4 linked regions of the Thiosocius teredinicola genome follow. The protein of the gene in region 2 interacts with the protein of the main gene of each other region in a pairwise test. Links are inferred from orthologs where the notes say so. Each region holds a gene or a part of one and is shown on either strand. Other genes may lie near its edges. The genes, in order: B1781_RS01160, groL, aceE and grpE.

Region 1 (5,035 bases), 150 kb from region 2 along the record:
CAACTGCGTCGGGTCGGTGTCGCGCACACGCACCTTGCCACCACTGATCGCGCCGGCAACCAAGAAGGTTCCGGTCTCGATACGATCGGGCAGCACGTTGTACTCGCAACCGTGCAGTTTCTCGACACCCTCGACAGTGATGGTCGTAGTGCCGGCGCCGGTGATCCGCGCACCCATGGCGTTCAGGCAGTTGGCCAGATCCACCACCTCGGGCTCGCGCGCAGCGTTCTCGATCACGGTGGTGCCTTCAGCCAGCGTAGCGGCCATCATCAGGTTCTCGGTGCCGGTCACGGTGACGATATCCAGCACCAGGCGCACACCCTTCAGACGCGCCGCACGCGCCTTGATGTAGCCGCCATCGACATCGATCTCGGCACCCATCGCGCGCAGGCCCTCGATATGCAGATCGACCGGGCGGGAGCCGATGGCACAACCTCCGGGCAGGGAGACGTCTGCCTGACCGCAACGTGCCAACAGCGGGCCGAGCACCAGGATCGAGGCGCGCATCGTTTTGACCAGCTCGTAAGGGGCGAACGGCTTGTCGAGATTGCCGGCGTCGACCTCGACGCGCATCTTCTCGTCGACGGTAAGCTCGACGCCCATGCGACCCAGCAACTCCATCGTGGTCGTGATGTCGCGCAGATGCGGGATGTTGCCGATGGTCATCGGCTCGGTCGCCAGTAGGGTCGCGGCAAGAATCGGCAGCGCGGCATTCTTGGCGCCGGAGATGCGTACATCGCCGGACAGCGCTTTACCGCCGGTTATTATCAGTTTGTCCATGGATCACGGCCCATCGATCGCGTCTGCGAGCAAAAAAGGGCGTCAATGATAAAGAAATTCACGGCGTAGCGGGAGTGCAGCCCGATCGACGCCCCGACGGATGCCTGTTCAGGCGCCTGCCGGTGCGATGATCGTGTCGCAACCCGACATCGCCGCGAGATCGCGCAGAGCGGACGGGATGTCGGTCAGACTCAGATTGCAGGCCGAATCCTTCGCGAGATCGCGTGCCTCGACCAGCATCACCAGGCCGGCGCTATTGGCGCGATCCACCCCGGCGAGCGACACGGTCAGCTCACCGCCTGCGCTGATGCGCTTCTCTAGCTGCGGCCAGATGTCGGGCACCGAGGAAAAATCGAGATCCCCGGCAACCTCGCAACGCGAGTCTCCCGCCGCCGTGAGCGTGGCGCCGCTCACTCCGCGCCTTTGCGGTTTTTCGAGGCCAGTGTGCTGATCAGGCCGTCAATGCCGCCGCGCCGCACCTCGGCCGCGAACTGACTGCGGTAGTTGGTCACCAGGCTCACACCATCGATCACCACGTCGTAAACCAACCACTTGTCGTCGTTCAACGTCAGGCGGTAGTTGATCGGGATCGGCGGCGCGCCGTCGGATGCGATGCGGGTCGGGATCGTCACATTGGTATCGCCGGGCTTGTAATTGACCGGCAGGTACTCGATCTCCTGCCCGGTGTAACCCAACAGCGCGGTGGCGTAGGTGCGCACCAGCAACTGACGAAACTCGATCGTCACACCCTCTTTCTGCGCATCGGTCGCATTGCGCCAGAAACGTCCGAGGGCCGATTGCGACATCTTGCGAAAATCGAAATGCGGCAGGATCGTCTCCTGGACCAGTGGATAGATTTTCTGCGGATCGGCCTCGAGCTCGGCTTTGCGCTCACTCAACTCGGCAAGCACGCGGTCGGCGGTCGAGCGCAATACGGCCTGCGGATCATCGATAGCGGCCACGGCACAGGCCGAAAACAGAAACAAGGCGGCAAACAGGCCACGCAAAATGAAGGAAATTCGCATTATTGTGCTCCTTCCGAAGCTTTTCCGTAAATAAACTGCCCGATCACTTCTTCAAGCACCAGGGCAGATTGGGTAACGGTAATTTCACTGCCTTCTTTAAGCAGCTGCTCGCTACCCCCGGGATCCAGACCGACGTACTGCTCGCCGAGCAGCCCTGCCGTCAGGATTTTGGCAAACGTATCATCCGGTATTTTGTCGAATTGGGAATAAATGCCCAAAACGGCGACTGCACGGAAGTCTTCCGCGTCATAATAGATGTCGAGCACACGCCCGACCTCCACACCGGCCATCGTTACCGGCGATTTCACCTTCAAACCGCCGATATTGTCGAAACGGGCCAGCACCTTGTATGAATCGCCCGAATTCACGGTGCCGAGGTTGCTGACCTGCATCGCAAGGAAGAACAGTGCCAGGAAACCGGCCGCCATGAAGGCGCCGACCATTATTTCCATTTGTCTTGTTTTCGACATTTTCAGTTCCCGTCCGCGCTCAGTTGAACATCAGCGCGGTCAATACGAAATCCAATCCCAATACGGCCAGCGACGAATGCACCACCGTGCGCGTAGTGGCGCGGCTGACGCCCTCGGACGTCGGCACACAATCGTAACCCTGGAAGATCGCGATCCAGGTACACACGACGCCGAACACCAGCGACTTGATCACACCGTTGATGACATCTTCGTGCCAATCGATCTGTGACTGCATCTGCGCCCAATAGGTACCGTCATCGACGCCGAGCAGGCCGACCCCGACGAACCAGCCGCCATAGACACCGAGCATGCTGAACAACGCCGCCAGCAGCGGCATCGAAATCACACCGGCGATCAGACGCGGCGTCAGCACCCGGTGCTCCGGGTTCACCGCCATCATCTCCAGACCGGATAGCTGTTCGGTCGCCTTCATCAGGCCGATCTCGGCCGACAGGGCCGAACCCGCGCGACCGGCGAACAGCAACGCCGTCACTACCGGCCCGAGTTCACGCACCAGCGACGCCGCCACCATGACGCCGAGAGTCGCTTCCGCGCCGAAGCGCGACAGGATGTAGTAACCCTGCAGACCCAGCACCATGCCGACGAAGACGCCCGATACGGCGATGATCAAAATGGTCAGCACGCCGACCGATTGCAGCTGCTCGAGCAACAGCCGGGGCCGCGCCAACATCGAAGGCACGCCGCGCAACATCGCCAGCATCAGCAGATGCGCGCGCCCCAGGCGGGCGGAGGCCGACAAGCCGAAACGGCCGAGCGAGGCCAGCATATCGATCACGCGGCACCCCCGAAAAGGTCGGCTTCGAGCTCCGGTGCCGGGTAGTGGAACGGCACCGGCCCGTCAGGCAGCCCTTCGATGAACTGCCGGGTCCATTCGCCGCCCGATTCGCGCAATTTCTGCGGCGAACCCGACTCGATCACCTTGCCACCGGAGATCACGTAGATCAGATCGGCGATGCGCGCCGTCTCGGCGACATCGTGCGACACCACCATGCTGGTGATACGCGCCGCATCATTCAGACGGCGGATCAGCTGCACCAGCACGCCCATCGAGATCGGGTCCTGGCCGGTAAATGGTTCGTCGTACATGATCATCATCGGATCAAGCGCGATCGCCCTGGCGAGCGCGACACGACGCGCCATGCCGCCGGACAATTCCGCCGGCATCAGGCTGTAAGCCCCGCGCAGGCCGACGGCCTCGAGCTTCATCAGCACCAGCTTGCGGATCATCGAGGCATTCAGCCGGGTGTGTTCGCGTAGCGGGTAGGCCACGTTGTCGAACACCGAAAGATCGGTAAGCAACGCGCCGCTTTGAAACAGCATGCCCATGCGCATACGCAGGCGGTACAGCTCGCGGGTCGACAAGGCATGCACATTCTGACCATCGACCTCGATGGTGCCGGCGTCCGGTTTCAACTGCCCGCCGATCAGCTTGAGCAGGGTGGTTTTGCCGGTGCCCGACGGCCCCATGATCGCTGTCACGCTGCCGCGTGGAATATCGATATCGACACCATCGAAGATCGCCCGCGAACCACGGTAAAACTTGAGCCCGCGGATGCGGACCAAAACGTCAGTTGCGGGGGTATTTCGGCTCATTGTTGTTCAGGTTTCCGCTCGCCGAAAACCCAAATCCCTTTGCTGTCGATCGCAGGTAAAACGCAAACCGTCGATTCTGGAGACCCACCCTGACTGCGTCAAGCTCATAACCGGCCCATCAGACCCAACATTGTTCGCATTTCCGGGACTTTGTCGGGACTTGAGTCGCCGCCATCGATCACGATCGCGCGCGCATTGCCGGTCAGCTGCTCGGCATGGGCACGCAGTGTGCGCAGGTCAGCACTCGCAAGCTGCCACCGCTGCAACTGGTAGCCACTCTGCGGATCTGTCCAGCGATCCTGGCCGTCGGCCTGCCATTGCGGCAGCCGCGCCAGCTCCGCCAAGGGCTCGCCCACCAATGCGACCAGGCTCAGGCCATCGAACGGCGCCAGCAGCTGCGTCAGCGGCGTGGCCAGCGCAGCAACGTCGCTCGGAATCTCGAGAAACCAGACCAGGTCTTGCGGCGCATCGTCCAAGGCCGTCAGCAGCTGCGCTCGCCCCGCCCCACACCAGTCTTCGGCCGGCAACAACAGGCAGTCGCAATCGTTGGCGTAGTAGCTCAACCGCCAGTCTTCCGGCAAGTCATCCGGATAATAGGTCTGCAACCATGCGGGGCGCGCCCAATGGCAGGTACCGAGCAGCAATCGGTCGTCGGCGCTAAACTGGCGCAATCAGGTTCTCCCGAAGTCGAATTGCAATGGCCGAAATTTTACCGTTCAAGCGGCGCAAGGCGAGCGAACGCCACCAGGGCAACACGCTGTGCCGCAGCGGGCATCATAAATGGGTGCTCGACAAGGAATCGGTGTTCGACGTGAAACTCGGCAAACTTGTGAACCGCTACCGCTGTTCACGATGCGGAAAGACCAAGGTCAAAGCCGACTAGCGGCCGCTTGGACATGCGGCTGCGCTTCCGCGACAATTCGCGCTCCTTGAATAACCTCCGACGTACCTGAGCTCTTCGCTGTCTATGCTGCTCGCCGCCGCTTCAATCCTGTTTGGTCTCGGATTCCTGGTGTGGGGTGCCGACCGTTTCGTCATCGGTGCCGCCGGCCTGGCGCGCAACCTCGGCGTACCGCCGCTGCTGATCGGGCTCACCGTGGTAGGTTTCGGCACGTCGGCCCCGGAAATGCTGGTTTCAACGGTGGC
Region 2 (4,974 bases):
AGTACCTCGGCCAGCGATTCGGCTGAGGCCTGATCCGGCATCGTTGTGATGACCAGTTGCAGTTCTGTCATGCTGTCCTCGGTGCGGATTCGATGACCGACCAACCTTGAAGACCGGCCAAACGGCCCCCATGTCTCAACGGGCGCAACTTTATGCCGGATTGGCGGCACAATCGCAAATCCTTTGGATTGAAATTCACATACAGATTCTGGGCTGGTTGAGTCGACAAGCGTCGGCGGGCGGGTCCACTGCAGCAACCGATCAGGCCAGCTAAATGATTAATCCAGCAGTCGTTTTTTTATTGATCTTCGTCGGCGCGCCGCTCGTTGAGCTGTACCTGCTGATCGAGGTAGGCAGTGTGATCGGCGCCCTGCCGACCATTCTGCTGTCGATCTTCACCGCCGCCCTCGGCGGATGGCTGGTGCGCATGCAGGGTTTCTCGGTGCTGTTCCGCGCGCAGTCACAGATGGCGAACAAGGAAGTGCCGGCGATCGAGTTGCTCGAAGGCGTACTGTTGCTGCTCACCGGCCTGGCGTTGCTGCTGCCCGGCTTCGTCACCGATGCGATCGGTTTCCTATTGCTGATCACCCCGCTGCGGCGCTGGTTGATCGTGCATTGGCTGAAGTCGCGCGGCACGCTGCGCCCCGCGGCACAACCCGGCGCACGGACCACGCCCGAGACCCAGGCCGATCGGATCATCGAGGGCGAGTACCGGCGCGACGAATGAGCCTGTAACGGGTCAGGCGTCGAGGTGTGCTGATGGCGGCCGGCCGGTGACGATGGCGACGACATCGACGAAGCGGCCGAACTGATCCGCCAATTCGCCGAACACGATGGCTTGGGCTTGTTCGCCGGGACGGGTGGCGGTTTGCTCCAGGTAGCTGTAGGCGTTGCCGCCCATGGCCACGCAATAGTCGAGGTCCCGAAAGCGGCGGCTGAGTTGCCCTGCGAACATGCCGCCGACGAACAGGGCAAGATCGCCCAGGCGTTGCAGCCACAGGCGGCGCGCGCCATTGCTCGGTGCCTCCAGGGCCTCACCGTACAGCAGTGCCAGGGGGCGTAGCTGGGTGCGCTGGTCGTCGTAATCGAACACCTGTTCGCTGCGTGCGTACTGACATAGCAGGGAGGCCAGGTAGTGCAGTGTCGCCGAATCGGCATTGAGGTGGCGCCGCCCGGCTGCCGATTGCACGGCGTGGTGAAAATACTCGCTCAAGTGTGCCGTTTGAATCACACGGCCGTCATCGTGTTCGGACATGATTCTTCCGCTCCGACAAAACAACCTGATGCATATTTCTACGGCATTTTTCGGAAAATGTTTAGTTATCAGCACTTTGCGAGTGCGAGTGCCAAAAATCGCGACGCCGAAAAATCTTTCGGCCCGCCCTTGACTTAGCAAAGTTCGCCCCTATTATTGGCACTCATCGACAGCGAGTGCTAATAAGTACCGCGCGAAATTCCTTTACATATCAACTGCTTCTCTAATCGCTAAGGAGATTTCGAGACATGAACATTCGTCCCCTGCATGACCGTGTGGTCGTCCGTCGCAAGGAAGAAGAAACCACCAGCCCTGGGGGCATCGTGCTGCCCGGTTCAGCAACCGAGAAGCCGGTTCAGGGTGAAGTCATTGCTGCCGGCAACGGCAAGATCCTCGAAAGCGGTCAGGTGCGCCCGCTCGACGTCAAGGTCGGCGACACCGTGCTGTTCGGCAAGTACTCGGGTACCGAGGTCAAGGTGAACGGCGAAGAAGTCCTGGTCATGCGCGAAGAAGACATCATGGGTGTCATCGAGGGTTGATCCCAGCCCCGCGTTGCCAACGATTACGAATAACAGACAGATTTCAGGTATAGAGAAATGAGTGCAAAAGAAGTCAAGTTTTCCGACGACGCCCGTCAGCGCATGCTCAAGGGTGTCAACACCCTCGCCAACGCCGTAAAAGTCACCCTCGGTCCGAAAGGCCGCAACGTGGTGCTCGAGAAGTCGTTCGGCGCCCCGACCATCACCAAAGACGGTGTCTCGGTTGCCAAAGAGATCGAACTGTCGGACAAGTTCGAGAACATGGGCGCACAGATGGTCAAAGAAGTTTCGTCGCAGACCTCTGACGTCGCCGGCGACGGTACCACCACCGCAACCGTGCTGGCCCAGGCCATGGTGCGCGAAGGCCTGAAGGCCGTTGCTGCCGGCATGAACCCAATGGATCTGAAGCGCGGCATGGACAAGGCGGTCATCGCTGCGGTCGATTACCTCGCCGGTATGTCGAAGCCGTGCGCCGACACCAAGGCGATCTCGCAGGTCGGCACCATCTCGGCCAACTCTGACACCAACATCGGCGACATCATCGCCGAGGCGATGGAGAAAGTCGGTAAAGAAGGCGTTATCACCGTTGAAGAAGGTTCGGGCTTCGAAAACGAACTGGACGTCGTCGAAGGCATGCAGTTCGATCGCGGCTACCTGTCGCCGTACTTCGTCAACAACCAGCAGAACATGACCGCCGAGCTCGAAGAGCCCTACGTACTGCTGCACGACAAGAAGATATCCAACATCCGCGACCTGTTGCCGGCGCTCGAGTCGGTCGCCAAGGCCGGTCGTCCGCTGCTGATCATCGCTGAAGACGTTGAAGGCGAAGCGCTGGCGACGCTGGTGGTCAACACCATCCGCGGTATCGTCAAGGTCTGCGCCGTGAAGGCGCCGGGCTTCGGCGATCGTCGTAAGGCCATGCTGCAGGACATCGCGATCCTGACCGGTGCGACCGTGATCTCCGAAGAAGTCGGTTTGAGCCTGGAAAAGGCCACCCTGAACGAGCTGGGCACCGCCAAGCGCATCGTGATCTCGAAAGAAGAGACCACCGTGATCGACGGCGCCGGCACCGAGCAAGACATCAAGGCACGCTGCGAGCAGATCCGTGCGCAGATGGAAGACACCACGTCGGACTACGACCGTGAGAAGCTGCAGGAACGTCTGGCCAAGCTGGCCGGCGGTGTTGCGGTCATCAAGGTTGGCGCTGCGACCGAAGTCGAGATGAAAGAGAAGAAGGCCCGCGTTGAAGACGCGCTGCACGCTACCCGTGCCGCCGTTGAAGAAGGCATCGTCCCCGGTGGCGGTGTTGCGCTGGTGCGTGCCCAGGCCACGATGGGCGAGCTCAAAGGTGAAAACCACGACCAGGATATCGGTGTGGCGATCGCCCGTCGCGCGATGGAAGAGCCGCTGCGTCAGATCGTTGCCAACGCCGGTGCCGAGCCGTCGGTGGTGCTGAACAAGGTCGTCGAAGGCGAAGGCAACTTCGGCTACAACGCCGGCAACGGTGAGTACGGCGACATGGTCGAAATGGGTATTCTCGACCCGACCAAGGTCACCCGCTCTGCGCTGCAGAACGCGGCTTCGGTTGCCGGTCTGATGATCACCACCGAGTGCATGGTCGCTGAAGAGCCGAAGGAAGAGGCAGCAATGCCTGGCGGCGATATGGGCGGAATGGGCGGTATGGGTGGTATGGGCGGCATGATGTAATCACGCCGCACGGCACCTGTGCTGTAGCTCAAAAGCCCCACCTGGGTAACCCGGGTGGGGCTTTTTCGTTTCGGTGCGCAGGGGGCGGTGCGGTATTAGCGAGCGGCGACTTCGCCTACGGTGGCGCTGCCGCTGCGTATGCCAAGCCGCGCGGGGGCCTCGATTTCGACCACCGAAATGTCGTCGGTGGGCGGAGCCAGGTCGACGTGCTGTAGCACCGCATCGATCAGCGCGGGCAGCTTCGGTGCCTCGAGGTCGGGTTGCGCAAGGAACTCCTCGAGCCGCTGGCCACCCCACATTTCCCCGTTCTTGTCGACCGCCTCGGTCAGACCGTCGGTGTAGGCGTAGACGAGGTCGCCCGCCTGCAAATGGATGGTCACTGTCGAGGCATCGAATTGGTCGGCGCCGGACACGCCCAGCGGCAGACCGTGTGAGGCGATACGTTCGTAGCCGTCTTTGTTGCCGCGGCGGATCAGCACATCGGGCAGGCCACCGTTCCACACATGCAAGGTGCGATGGTCGGCGGTCAGTTCGAGCAATACCCCGCAGCAGAAGTAGCCGACCGGCAGCAGTTGGTGCAGCTTGGCATTCAATTCGGTGGCGATGGCATCCAGGGGCAGACCTTTCGAGGCCATCGCGAGGAACACCGACGAAGCCGGCAGGGCGCCGAGCGCCGCCGGCAGGCCGTGACCGGTGAAATCGCCGAGGAAGATGTAGGACTGACCGGCAGGACCGCGAACGGTCTGCGTCAGGTCGCCCGACAAGGTGCCCATCGACTGGTTCCAGGTATGGATGCCCGGCAGCTTGCGGTCGCCACCGACCACGAGCTGTTTGAAAACGTGCTTCGCCAGCGCCTCTTCCTGTTCGATGACATCCTGTTGCCGGCCGAGGATCGTGTTGCGATCCTGCAGATCCTTGTTGACCTCGGTGAGTTTTTCGACCAACTCATCGGACCGGAAGCGGGCTTTGATGCTTTCTGTAATCGACTCGTTGTAGCGTTTCGCAGTCACGGCGAGCAGCGGCGAGAAGAACACGAACAGGGTGACCTCGGCGATGGCATCGGCACCGGAGACAAACAGGCGCGATATGACAACGGTCAGCGTCGCGCTGCCCCACAGGACGAGGTACTGCGAGATACACACGCCGTACGAGGTAATCGCAGCCATCAGGATGAACGGTGGAATCAGCGTTTGTACGTAGCGCGCGTACGCCGGTGCTCCATCGAGCGGAAGGAGGGCCACACCGCCCCAGGCGACACCGACCAGCAGGACACTGACTGAGTGTCGCTTGATCCAGTATTCGTGCGTGAACTGCGCAATCTCGCTGGCGAAGAACTGCCGAAACAACACAATGCGTTGTAAGGTTGCGAGCGCAGCAATGCCACCCCAGGCGAGCGGGGCGAATCCCGGCTGTGCGACGAAGAAGACCAACGTGCAGACGACCACCCCAATGGCAGCCGCAATCGAAGCCGTT
Region 3 (5,299 bases), 410 kb from region 2 along the record:
CGCTGCCGGTGAAGGCACCTTCAGCATGAACTTCTCGGGCCGCGGCCACACCAACATGCGCGGTTACGGCAATGGCTACGGTTACGGCGACGGCTATGGCCGTGGCTACAACTACAACGCGCCTTACTGGGCAGCGCCTTACGGTGCACCGGCCTATACCGCGCCGACGATGACCAAGGAACAGCAGGAAGCCATGGCCGAGCAGCAGGCGAAAGCCGTAGAAGCTCAGCGCAAGGCAGCCGAACAGTATGCTGCCAAGCAGGCCGAGGCCTTCAAGGCTGCGCAAGAAGCCCAGCGCAAGGCAGCTGAGCAGTACGCTGCTCAGGCTCCTCAGCAGATGCAGTTCCGCGCTCCCGAGATGCCGGAATTCGCGATGCCCGAGATGACCCGTCCGGAGCGCCCGGAAATGCCGAAGTTCGACATGCAGCGTCCTGAGCGTCCGCCGATGCCTGAGTTCGCTCGCGCTGAACGCCCGGAAATGACCGGCAACTGCTTCAAGCCGATGACTCGCCCGGTAGCTTTCGAAGCGCCCAAGGCACCTGAAATGTCGGCTGATATGAAGCAGCGTCTTGAGTCTATGAAGGCCAAGCAGGAAGAGCAGAAGGCTGCCATGCAGGCCAAGATGGAAGAAATGAAGAAGGCGATGGAAGAGCGACGCGCTCAGATGCAGCAGGGCTGCAAGCAGATCTAATCTGCACTTCGCTGGCATTCAGCAAATAGAAAACGCCCGGCATGGCCGGGCGTTTTTTTTTCGGCTCGCGTCTGCGACAGACAGGTGCGGGCGGAAGGGTAAACTGTTCGCGCGGGCTGTCCCGCTCATCTGTTCAACGTGCCTCCCTTGGACTGGACTCTCTTCTTCAGCGCCTTCCTCTCCGCCACGCTGCTACCCGGCAGTTCTGAGGCCTTGCTGCTGCTGCGCATCGAGCAGGGCGGCGGGGATCCCGCAGCCTTGGTCGTGGTTGCCGCCGTCGGCAATCTGCTCGGCAGCCTGTCGACCTATGCGATCGGTCGCGGCGGCAATCTGGTGTTGCAGCGCTGGTTGCGCATCGATGAGGGTGCGCTACGCCGCGCCGAGCGGTGGTTTCAACGGTGGGGTACGCCGACGCTGTTGCTCGCCTGGCTACCGGTCGTTGGTGATCCCTTGTGCCTGGCCGCCGGCCTGCTGCAAGTGCGCCTTTGGTTGTTCACCGTCATGGTCGCCATCGGCAAATTCGCGCGCTACGCGGTGCTGGCGTGGCTGGTCGTATGACGCCGGTCAGTCTGCATCGATAGCTGCGAACGACGCCGGCTGCCCGCCCATTGACGGTGCGCTTGCGGCCCGCGTGGGCTGGTCTATCGCACTGAAAAGTCGCAGAAAAATACCGAAACGACCTACATTTGTGCACATTTTTAGGACGATTGTCTATAGTCAGAAAAACGTTAAATTGCTGAAAAATAAAGATTATTGAAATTTGCATTGGCATGTTTGCAAACGATCTGCTTTACTTGCCCCCCATATTTGGCGTGCCGAACAGCTTTCTTTACCCGAACACGTCTCCGATCAACCCGTTGGAAGCGCAGCACTATGGCCGTGAAACCGGATCTGGACCCCCAGGAAACACAGGAATGGCTCGACGCACTTGAAGGTGTGCTCGAGAACGAGGGCCCGGACCGCGCCCACTTCCTGCTCGAAAAGCTGATCGACAAGGCGCGCCGCTCAGGCGCCTACCTGCCGTACAGCGCGAATACCGCGTATCTGAATACGATCCCCGTGACCCGCCAGGATGCCTATCCGGGTGATCAGTCGATCGAGCGGCGCATCAGCTCCTTCGTTCGCTGGAACGCGATGGCGATGGTGGTGCAGGCGAATCGCAAGGCGACCGAGCTTGGCGGCCACATCGCCAGTTTTGCGTCCAGCGCCACCTTGTTCGACGTCGGCTTCAACCACTTCTTCCGTGCGACCAACGAGAGCCAGGAAGGCGACCTGATCTTCTACCAGGGACACTCGGCGCCCGGCATCTATGCGCGCGCCTTCCTCGAGGGGCGGATCAGCGAAGAACAGCTCAATCTGTTCCGCCAGGAGGTCGATGGCGGCGGCCTGTCGTCGTATCCGCACCCCTGGCTGATGCCCAACTTCTGGCAGTTCCCGACGGTGTCGATGGGCCTGGGTCCGCTGATGGCGATCTATCAGGCTCGTTTCATGCGCTACCTGCACGACCGCGGTCTGCAGAATGCCGGTGACCGCAAGGTGTGGGCGTTCATGGGCGACGGTGAGATGGACGAGCCCGAATCGCTCGGCGCCATCTCGCTGGCTGCGCGCGAGCGTCTCGATAACCTGGTGTTCGTCGTCAACTGCAACCTGCAGCGTCTCGATGGCCCGGTGCGCGGCAACGGCAAGATCATCCAGGAACTCGAAGCGGTGTTCCGTGGTGCCGGTTGGAACGTGATCAAGGTGATCTGGGGTGGTTACTGGGATCCGCTCTTGGCGCGCGACAAGGACGGCCTGTTGCTCAAGCGCATGGAAGAGGCGGTCGACGGCGACTATCAGGCCTACAAAGCGCACGGCGGTGCCTACGTGCGCGAGCACTTCTTCGGCAAGTACCCCGAGTTGGCCGCGATGGTCGCCAACCTGACCGACGAGGATATTTGGCGCCTGAACCGTGGCGGTCACGATCCGATCAAGGTCCACGCGGCGTACGCAGCGGCGACCTCGCACCAGGGGCAGCCGACCGTCATCCTCGCCAAGACCGTCAAAGGGTACGGCATGGGCGAGGCCGGCGAGGGGCAGAACATCACCCACTCGCAGAAAAAGATGGGTGAAGAGGCGCTGCGTGCGTTCCGCGACCGCTTCAATATCCCGATCCCCGACGACCAGATCGGTCCAGCGCCGTACTTCAAGCCGCCGACCGATGGCCCTGAGATGGCCTATCTGCACGAGCGTCGCAACAAGCTCGGCGGCTACATCCCGAGTCGACGCGCCGAAGCCAAGCCGCTCAAGGTGCCTGCGCTGGATACCTTCAAAGCCTTGCTCGAAGGCAGCGGCGACCGCGAGATGTCGACCACGATGGCGTTCGTGCGCTTCCTGTCGAGCCTGACGCGCGACAAGGACATCGGTAAATTCGTTGTGCCGATCGTGCCGGACGAGGCACGCACCTTCGGTATGGAGGGCATGTTCCGTCAGCTTGGCATCTATTCGTCGGTCGGCCAGTTGTACAAGCCGGTCGATTCCGATCAGGTGATGTACTACCGCGAAGACAAGAAAGGCCAGATCCTGCAGGAAGGGATCAACGAGGCCGGCGCGATGTCGTCATGGATCGCGGCTGCCACGTCGTACAGCAACAACGGCGTCACGATGATTCCGTTCTACATCTATTACTCGATGTTCGGCTTCCAGCGTGTCGGCGATCTGGCCTGGGCGGCCGGCGACATGCAGGCGCGTGGCTTCCTGCTCGGCGGTACCGCCGGTCGGACGACCTTGGCGGGCGAAGGTCTGCAGCACCAGGATGGCCATAGTCATCTGCAGGCGGCGTTCATCCCGAACTGCCGCGCCTATGACCCCACGTTCGCCTACGAACTCGCAGTGATCCTGCACGACGGCATGAAGAAGATGTACGAGGAGCAGCACAACGTCTTCTATTACGTCACCGTCATGAACGAAAACTATGTGCAGCCGGAGATGCCGGACGATGTCGCCGACGGCATCATCAAGGGCATGTATCTGTACCGTCAGGGATCGCGCAAGAAGAAGCGTGTGCAGCTGATGGGGTCGGGCACGATCCTGCGTGAGGTCATCGCCGCTGCAGCCCTGCTCGAAGACGAGTGGAACGTCGCCGCCGACGTGTGGAGCGTGACCAGCTTCACCGAGCTGCAGCGTGACGCGATCGATGCAGAACGTTGGAACATGCTGCATCCGATGGACAAGCCGCGCGTGCCCTATGTCAGCCAGATGCTGGACGACAAGAAAGGCCCGGCGGTTGCGGCGACCGACTATATCCGCAGTTTCCCGGAGCAGATCCGACCGTACCTCGGCGACCGGCACTACCTGACGCTCGGTACCGATGGCTTCGGCCGGTCCGACCTTCGTTCGCAGCTGCGCAAGTTCTTCGAGGTCAATCGCCACTATGTCGTCGTGGCGGCCCTGAAGGCGCTCGCCGATGTCGGTGAGGTCGATACCAGCCTGGTCGCGCAGGCGATCAAGGCCTACAAGATCGACCCCGACAAGCCCAACCCCGCGACTGTCTGAGTGACAGCGAATAGCCAGCACAGACAGTGATACGGAGACAGTAACGTGGCACAGATAATCGATGTGTTGTTGCCCGATATCGGTGATTTTCACGACGTGGAGGTCATCGAGATCCTGGTCAAGCCGGGCGACACGGTAGAGGCCGAAGACTCCCTGCTGACCTTGGAGAGCGACAAGGCGAGCATGGATATACCGGCGCCGCAGGCCGGCGTGATCGCCGAAGTGAAGGTGGCGGTCGGCGATAAGATTAACCAGGGCGACCTGATCGTTACCCTCGAGGCCGGCGACGGCGCATCGGCGGACGCGGCGGCTGCCGACACCCAGGCAGCCGAGCCGCAGGCCGAAGAGTCGCCAGCGCCGACCACCGCGCCGGCCCCAGCTGCGACAACCGAACCGGCGGTTGCAGCCGACGCGCCGAGTGGCGAACCCGAGGTGCGCGACGTGCCCTTGCCGCACATCGGCGATTTTCACGACGTGGAGATCATCGAGATCCTGGTCAGCGAAGGCGATACGGTCGAGGCCGAACAGTCGTTGATGACGTTGGAGAGCGACAAGGCGACCATGGAGATCCCGGCGCCGTTCGCCGGCACGATCAAGTCGATCGCAGTCAAGATCGGCGACAAGGTCAACGAAGGCGATCTGCTAGGTACGATGGAAACGTTGGGCGGCGGCGCTGCACCGGCAGCGGCACCGAGTGCGCCGAGTGAACCGCCGGTGCAGACGTCGGCGGCAGCAGAGGCCCCGGCGGAACCGGCCAGGGCGCCCGGCGAGAAAGAGCCATTGCGCCGCCCGGTGATCGCACGCCCGTCCGATGCGCCACGCAAGAATCCGCATGCCAGCCCGGGCGTACGCCGCTTCGCCCGCGAACTGGGTGTCGATCTGCACTATGTCGACGGCAGCGGGCCAAAGGGTCGCGTGATCAAGGACGACGTGCAGAACTTCGTCAAGCGCGCATTGGCCGAAGGCTCGCCGACGGCGGCTGCATCGGCAGGTGGGGGTGGCGTGCAGCTACCGAGCATTCCGGCGGTGGACTTCTCCAAGTTCGGTGAGATCGAAGAAAAGCCTCTGGGTCGGATC
Region 4 (4,969 bases), 1.7 Mb from region 2 along the record:
GTCCGGGTTAACGTCCTTACGCGGCGCTTTACCGAAGAAGTTCTCAACCACTTCCTGAACCTTCGGCATACGCGTCTGGCCACCGACCAGGATCACGTCGTCGATGTCGGAAGCCGATACGCCGGCATCCTTGAGCGCGATCTTGCAAGGTTCGAGCGTACGCTGCACCAGCTCATCGACCAGCGACTCGAGCTTGGCGCGGGTCAGCTTGATGTTCATGTGCTTCGGACCGCTCGCATCGGCCGTGATATACGGCAGGTTGATGTCGGTCTGCGAGCTCGATGACAACTCGATCTTGGCCTTCTCTGCGGCTTCTTTCAGACGCTGCAGGGCCAGCGGATCGTTCTTCAGATTGACGCCCTGGTCCTTTTTGAACTCGGAAACCAGGAAGTCGATGATGCGCATGTCGAAGTCTTCACCACCAAGGAAGGTGTCGCCGTTGGTCGACAACACTTCGAACTGGTGCTCGCCATCGACTTCAGCGATCTCGATGATCGACACGTCGAAGGTACCGCCGCCGAGGTCGAACACGGCCAGCTTCTTGTCGCCTTTCGACTTGTCGAGGCCGTAGGCCAGCGCCGCGGCGGTCGGCTCGTTGATGATGCGCTTAACGTCCAGACCGGCGATGCGGCCGGCGTCTTTGGTCGCCTGACGCTGCGAATCGTTGAAGTAGGCCGGCACCGTGATGACCGCCTCGGTGACTTTCTCACCCAGGTAGTCTTCGGCGGTCTTCTTCATCTTCTGCAGCACCTTGGCCGAAATTTCCGGCGGCGCCATCTTGCTGCCGTTGACTTCGACCCAGGCGTCACCGTTGTCGGCCTTGACGATCTTGTACGGCACCATGTCGATGTCTTTCTTGACCACGTTGTCTTCGAAGCGACGACCGATCAGGCGCTTGATGGCAAACAGGGTGTTGGTCGGGTTGGTGACCGCCTGGCGCTTGGCGCTCTGGCCTACCAGTACCTCACCGTCGCCGGTGTAGGCGATGATCGACGGTGTCGTGCGATCGCCTTCGCTGTTCTCGATCACCTTGGTCTTGTCGCCTTCCATGACGGCGACGCATGAGTTTGTGGTGCCAAGGTCGATACCGATGATCTTGCCCATGATGTTCTATCTCCGATTGAGAAATTCTTTATGAAACTGTTGTCGAAATAGGGTTTCTTATGACGTTTTCAAGACACCCGTTGCGATCGGCCGCTCAGTTTGAGGCCTGCGAAACCATGACCATTGCCGGACGCACCAGGCGACCGTTGAGGGTGTAGCCCTTTTGCACCACTGCGACGACGGTATTCGGCGGCACATCGCCGCGCGGTTGCATCGACATGGCCTGGTGCAATTCGGGGTTGAACGGCTGATCGATCGGATCGATCTGCTCGACGTTGAACTTGTTCATCGCGTCGCTGAGCATCTTCAGCGTCAGCTCGGTGCCTTCGCGCAGCTTGTCGACATCGGCCGATGGGGCTTGCGCGGCGCTGTGGCCCAGCTCCAGGCTGTCCCACACGCCGAGCAATTCGGCGACGAACTTGTCGAGCGCGAATTTGTGGGCGTTTTCCAGGTCGCGCGCATGTCGCTTCTTGAGGTTTTCCAGCTCGGCGTGTGCGCGCATCATCTGGTTGTAGTGCTCGTCCGCCTTGGCGCGGGCCTGTTCGAGCAGACGCGCAAGGTCCTCGGCCGAATGCTCGGCGATGTCGCTGTCTGCCTCCATTTCGGCCGCACTCTCTTCGAATGTGGTCTCGTTGACGTCCTCGATTGCCTCGTCGACGCCCTTACCCTGCGCCGGTCGATCCTGCTGCTCTGTCATCAGAACCTCTTACAAGCCTTTGAATATAAATAGTTATTTAGCCAGACGGAACGACGCCTGCCGTTCGATTGCCCGGTATATATGGGCATCTCGGCCGAATACAAGGCGGTGCATCGAAATTTTCTGATTTCCGACAAGCGTTTGCCGGCGTAACGCGCTGCAGCCGAGCATCGACCCTGAACCTGGAGGCTTCGAGTAAGGGTGCGGAAACGGAGAGCAACGAGCGCGATCGAAACGCGCATGCGATAAGCCAATCGGCAAACGGGGCAGCGATACAGCAACAAGCAGTTCTGATAATCCGATTTTAGTTCCTTATCTACGCTGCTGTATCTGAAAGTTTTTTCTTGGGCACGTTTATGGATCGAATGTTTTGAGCTATAGCTTGCAGCATGGAGATTGAGGAGGACGCATGAAGCCGATCACCAAATGCGCGGCGGTTCTGCTGGGGGCATTCGCCGCTTCGGGAGCCAACGCAGCAATCCTCACATTCGACGACGCCATCGCCGGCGAAACCAGCTACGCGTTCGACGGTGATGGCGACGGCATCGACGACGTCGTCTTCTCGACAACTGATCCATCGGGATTCAACACCGCTGGACCGGGTCCGAACCAGTCGTACATCAGCGAGCCGGGCCTCGAAGGTACGACGATCCTGGCACCGGATCTGCGCGTCGATTTTCTCTATGGAACGGCCGGATCGCTGCGCTTCGGATTCGCGATGAGCTCGCTGACTGGTCTAGTGGACGGAGTCGAATTCTCGATCTACGACACAAGCGACGGACTGCTGGCGTCGACCAACGTGCTGGCAGACTTCACGCTCGTCGACGGTGTCATGGAAAGCAGCTTCCCGGAGGGCCTGGTAGACGTCAGCTTCGCCGGTGTCGCCTCTTATGCCTTGTTCGACTTCTCGACCAACGATGCAACTCGATACATCATCGATAACTTCGAGGGCACCTTCGGCTCATCTGAGAACGTCGACAACGGCGTGCCGGTGCCGGCGCCGCTTGCCTTGTTGGGTGTTGGACTGGTGGGACTTGCCACACGAAAGCGTCGCTCGGCCGAGCACTGATTTCGTCGTTGCCCAGGCAACCGTCAAAAGCAAAGAACCCCGCTCCGGCGGGGTTCTTCATTTTTCTATAAAAACTTCTGAAAACCTGTATCTGCCCTGCTTTCGCAGACCGCGCCTGCGTCAGCGCGAGGCCAGTGCGCTACCCAGAATCCTCGCGGTGATATCTACGATAGGGATCACCCGATCGTAGGCGATGCGGGTGGGGCCGATCACGCCCAGCACGCCGACGACCTCCGAATCGACCTCGTAGGGCGCAGTGATCACCGAGCAATCCTTGAGCGTCTTATAGCCGGATTCCTCACCGATGAAGATCTGCACACCGTCGGCCTCGAGACTGCGATCGAGCAAGTGCAGAATCTCCTGCTTCTCGGTGAAGGCGTCGAACAGCGAGCGCAGGCTGTCCATCTGCGCCAACTCGTCGAAATCCATCAAGTTGGTCTGGCCGGCGACGACAAAGTCGCCCCTACTCTTGCCGTCCGCGTCTTCTTTGGCGAAGGCCGCGCTGGCCACCTCGAGCGCCTGCACCATCAACGCATCCAGGTTGGACTTGGTCTCCTGCATATCGCGCAACACCAGGCGACGGATGTCTTCGAGATCCTGCCCACCGTAGTGTTTGGTGATGTAGTTGCTGAGCTGCTCGAGCTCACTCCGGCTGAACACCCGCGAGGTCTCGATGATGCGGTTGTAGACCTCGCCGGCCGAGGTCACGATCACCGTCAGCACCTTGGCCTCGGAGAGCGGCACGAACTCGATCTGCTTGACCCGGACCTGGTTATGCTTGGGCACCATGACGACGCCCGCCAAGTGCGTCAGGCTCGACAACAGACGCGACGCCGAGTCGACCAGCGCGGCCGGTGCATTCTGGATATCGAACTGGTGCTGCAGCTGGCGCATCACCGTCTTGTCGAGCGGCTTGAGCGACAGCAGCGAGTCGACGAACATGCGATAACCCGACACCGTGGGAATACGCCCGGCCGAGGTGTGCGGCGAGGCCACGAAACCCAGGTCTTCGAGATCGGCCATCACGTTGCGGATCGTCGCCGGGCTCAGGTCGAGCCCCGCATCTTTCGCCAGCGTGCGCGATCCGACCGGCTGCCCGTCACGGATATAGCGTTCGATCAGCACTTTGAGAAAATGCTGGGCGCGTTCGCTGATTACCGGTTCGGAACTGCTGTCTGTCACCTGCCTACCGTCTGCTGCATTCGCAGCGCTGTTGATCTATGCCGCAAGCTGCGGCCTGTTTCGATTATGTGGAGCCACTTTTTACGGTGTCAAGAAACTCGCGGCCGCGCTTGGCGCGTGCCGAAGCGCATGCTAGTTTGCGGCCTTAACTCATGTCGGCAGAAACAACAACATCGTGAACGCCTACGGCACGCCGTTTCAGCGGATTGCAGTCGTCGCCAAGCCGGACACCGCCGGCCAGATGCAGCCGACGCTGCAGCGCCTGCAAAATGTCCTCGAACAACGCCAATTGACCCTGCTGCCGGACGAGCGCGCCGCCGCAATGCTCGGCCTGGGCCAGGGAATGCCGCTGCCGGAACTGGCCGCAGCATGCGATCTGGCGGTCGTCGTCGGTGGCGACGGTACGCTGCTGCATGCCGCCCGCCAGTTCGTCGATCACGAGGTGCCGCTGCTGGGCGTCAACCTTGGCCGGCTGGGCTTCCTGGTCGACATCGCGCCGACCGAGATCGCGAGTTGCCTGAGCGCCGTGCTCGACGGCGAGTACACCGAGGATGCCCGCTTTCTGCTGAGCGCCACGATCGGCGACCAGGGTCCGGTGCTGGCGTTCAACGACGTCGTGCTGCACAAATGGAACATCGCCCGCATGATCGAGTTCGAGACCTGGATCGACGGCCGCTTCGTCTACACCCAGCGCTCGGACGGCCTGATCCTGTCGACCCCGACCGGCTCCACCGCCTATGCCCTGTCAGGCGGCGGCCCGCTGCTGGCGCCGAGCCTCGACGCCATTGCGATCGTGCCGATCTGCCCGCATACCCTGAGCAACCGGCCGATCGTGATCCATGCCGACAGCAAGATCGAGATCTCGGTCACCGCCAGCATTGATCCGAACGACGTTCGCATCACCTGCGACGGGGCTG

Evidence for each region.
Region 1: the proteins of groL (region 2) and B1781_RS01160 interact in binary tests that used the Escherichia coli proteins (3 or more experiments, as listed by UniProt). The link is inferred for Thiosocius teredinicola from one-to-one orthologs.
Region 3: the proteins of groL (region 2) and aceE interact in binary tests that used the Escherichia coli proteins (3 or more experiments, as listed by UniProt). The link is inferred for Thiosocius teredinicola from one-to-one orthologs.
Region 4: the proteins of groL (region 2) and grpE interact in binary tests that used the Escherichia coli proteins (3 or more experiments, as listed by UniProt). The link is inferred for Thiosocius teredinicola from one-to-one orthologs.

What each region holds. Positions count from the first base shown.
Region 1 is NZ_CP019936.1:249,640-254,674, reverse strand. What follows is about bases 1,979-4,957. They hold B1781_RS01160 (ABC transporter ATP-binding protein), read right to left. Parts: upstream 3,890-4,957; coding sequence 3,068-3,889; downstream 1,979-3,067. Other genes in these bases: B1781_RS01145 (calcium/sodium antiporter), read left to right, coding at 4,857-4,957; B1781_RS01150 (hypothetical protein), read left to right, coding at 4,587-4,772; B1781_RS01155 (hypothetical protein), read right to left, coding at 3,994-4,560; mlaE (lipid asymmetry maintenance ABC transporter permease subunit MlaE), read right to left, coding at 2,295-3,062; mlaD (outer membrane lipid asymmetry maintenance protein MlaD), read right to left, coding at 1,979-2,275. In the rest of the region: murA (UDP-N-acetylglucosamine 1-carboxyvinyltransferase), read right to left, coding at 1-780; B1781_RS01180 (STAS domain-containing protein), read right to left, coding at 889-1,194; B1781_RS01175 (MlaC/ttg2D family ABC transporter substrate-binding protein), read right to left, coding at 1,191-1,805; more of mlaD, read right to left, coding at 1,805-1,978; more of B1781_RS01145, read left to right, coding at 4,958-5,035. UniProt on the Escherichia coli protein: Part of the ABC transporter complex MlaFEDB, which is involved in a phospholipid transport pathway that maintains lipid asymmetry in the outer membrane by retrograde trafficking of phospholipids from the outer membrane to the inner membrane.
Region 2 is NZ_CP019936.1:397,056-402,029, forward strand. The notes cover bases 1,259-4,176. They hold groL (chaperonin GroEL), read left to right. Parts: upstream 1,259-1,851; coding sequence 1,852-3,501; downstream 3,502-4,176. Other genes in these bases: B1781_RS01875 (co-chaperone GroES), read left to right, coding at 1,504-1,794; B1781_RS01885 (PP2C family protein-serine/threonine phosphatase), read right to left, coding at 3,597-4,176. Outside these bases: divalent-cation tolerance protein CutA, read right to left, coding at 1-71; B1781_RS01865 (FxsA family protein), read left to right, coding at 275-727; B1781_RS01870 (hypothetical protein), read right to left, coding at 740-1,255; more of B1781_RS01885, read right to left, coding at 4,177-4,974.
Region 3 is NZ_CP019936.1:805,065-810,363, forward strand. The notes cover bases 1,180-4,422. They hold aceE (pyruvate dehydrogenase (acetyl-transferring), homodimeric type), read left to right. Parts: upstream 1,180-1,564; coding sequence 1,565-4,222; downstream 4,223-4,422. Other genes in these bases: B1781_RS03780 (YqaA family protein), read left to right, coding at 1,180-1,249; aceF (dihydrolipoyllysine-residue acetyltransferase), read left to right, coding at 4,268-4,422. Outside these bases: B1781_RS23100 (sulfur globule family protein), read left to right, coding at 1-691; more of B1781_RS03780, read left to right, coding at 830-1,179; more of aceF, read left to right, coding at 4,423-5,299. UniProt on the Escherichia coli protein: Component of the pyruvate dehydrogenase (PDH) complex, that catalyzes the overall conversion of pyruvate to acetyl-CoA and CO(2).
Region 4 is NZ_CP019936.1:2,054,640-2,059,608, reverse strand. Bases 1-2,913 are described here. They hold grpE (nucleotide exchange factor GrpE), read right to left. Parts: upstream 1,802-2,913; coding sequence 1,199-1,801; downstream 1-1,198. Other genes in these bases: B1781_RS09885 (PEP-CTERM sorting domain-containing protein), read left to right, coding at 2,211-2,870; dnaK (molecular chaperone DnaK), read right to left, coding at 1-1,104. Also shown: heat-inducible transcriptional repressor HrcA, read right to left, coding at 2,991-4,052; B1781_RS09875 (NAD(+) kinase), read left to right, coding at 4,228-4,969. UniProt on the Escherichia coli protein: Participates actively in the response to hyperosmotic and heat shock by preventing the aggregation of stress-denatured proteins, in association with DnaK and GrpE. It is the nucleotide exchange factor for DnaK and may function as a thermosensor.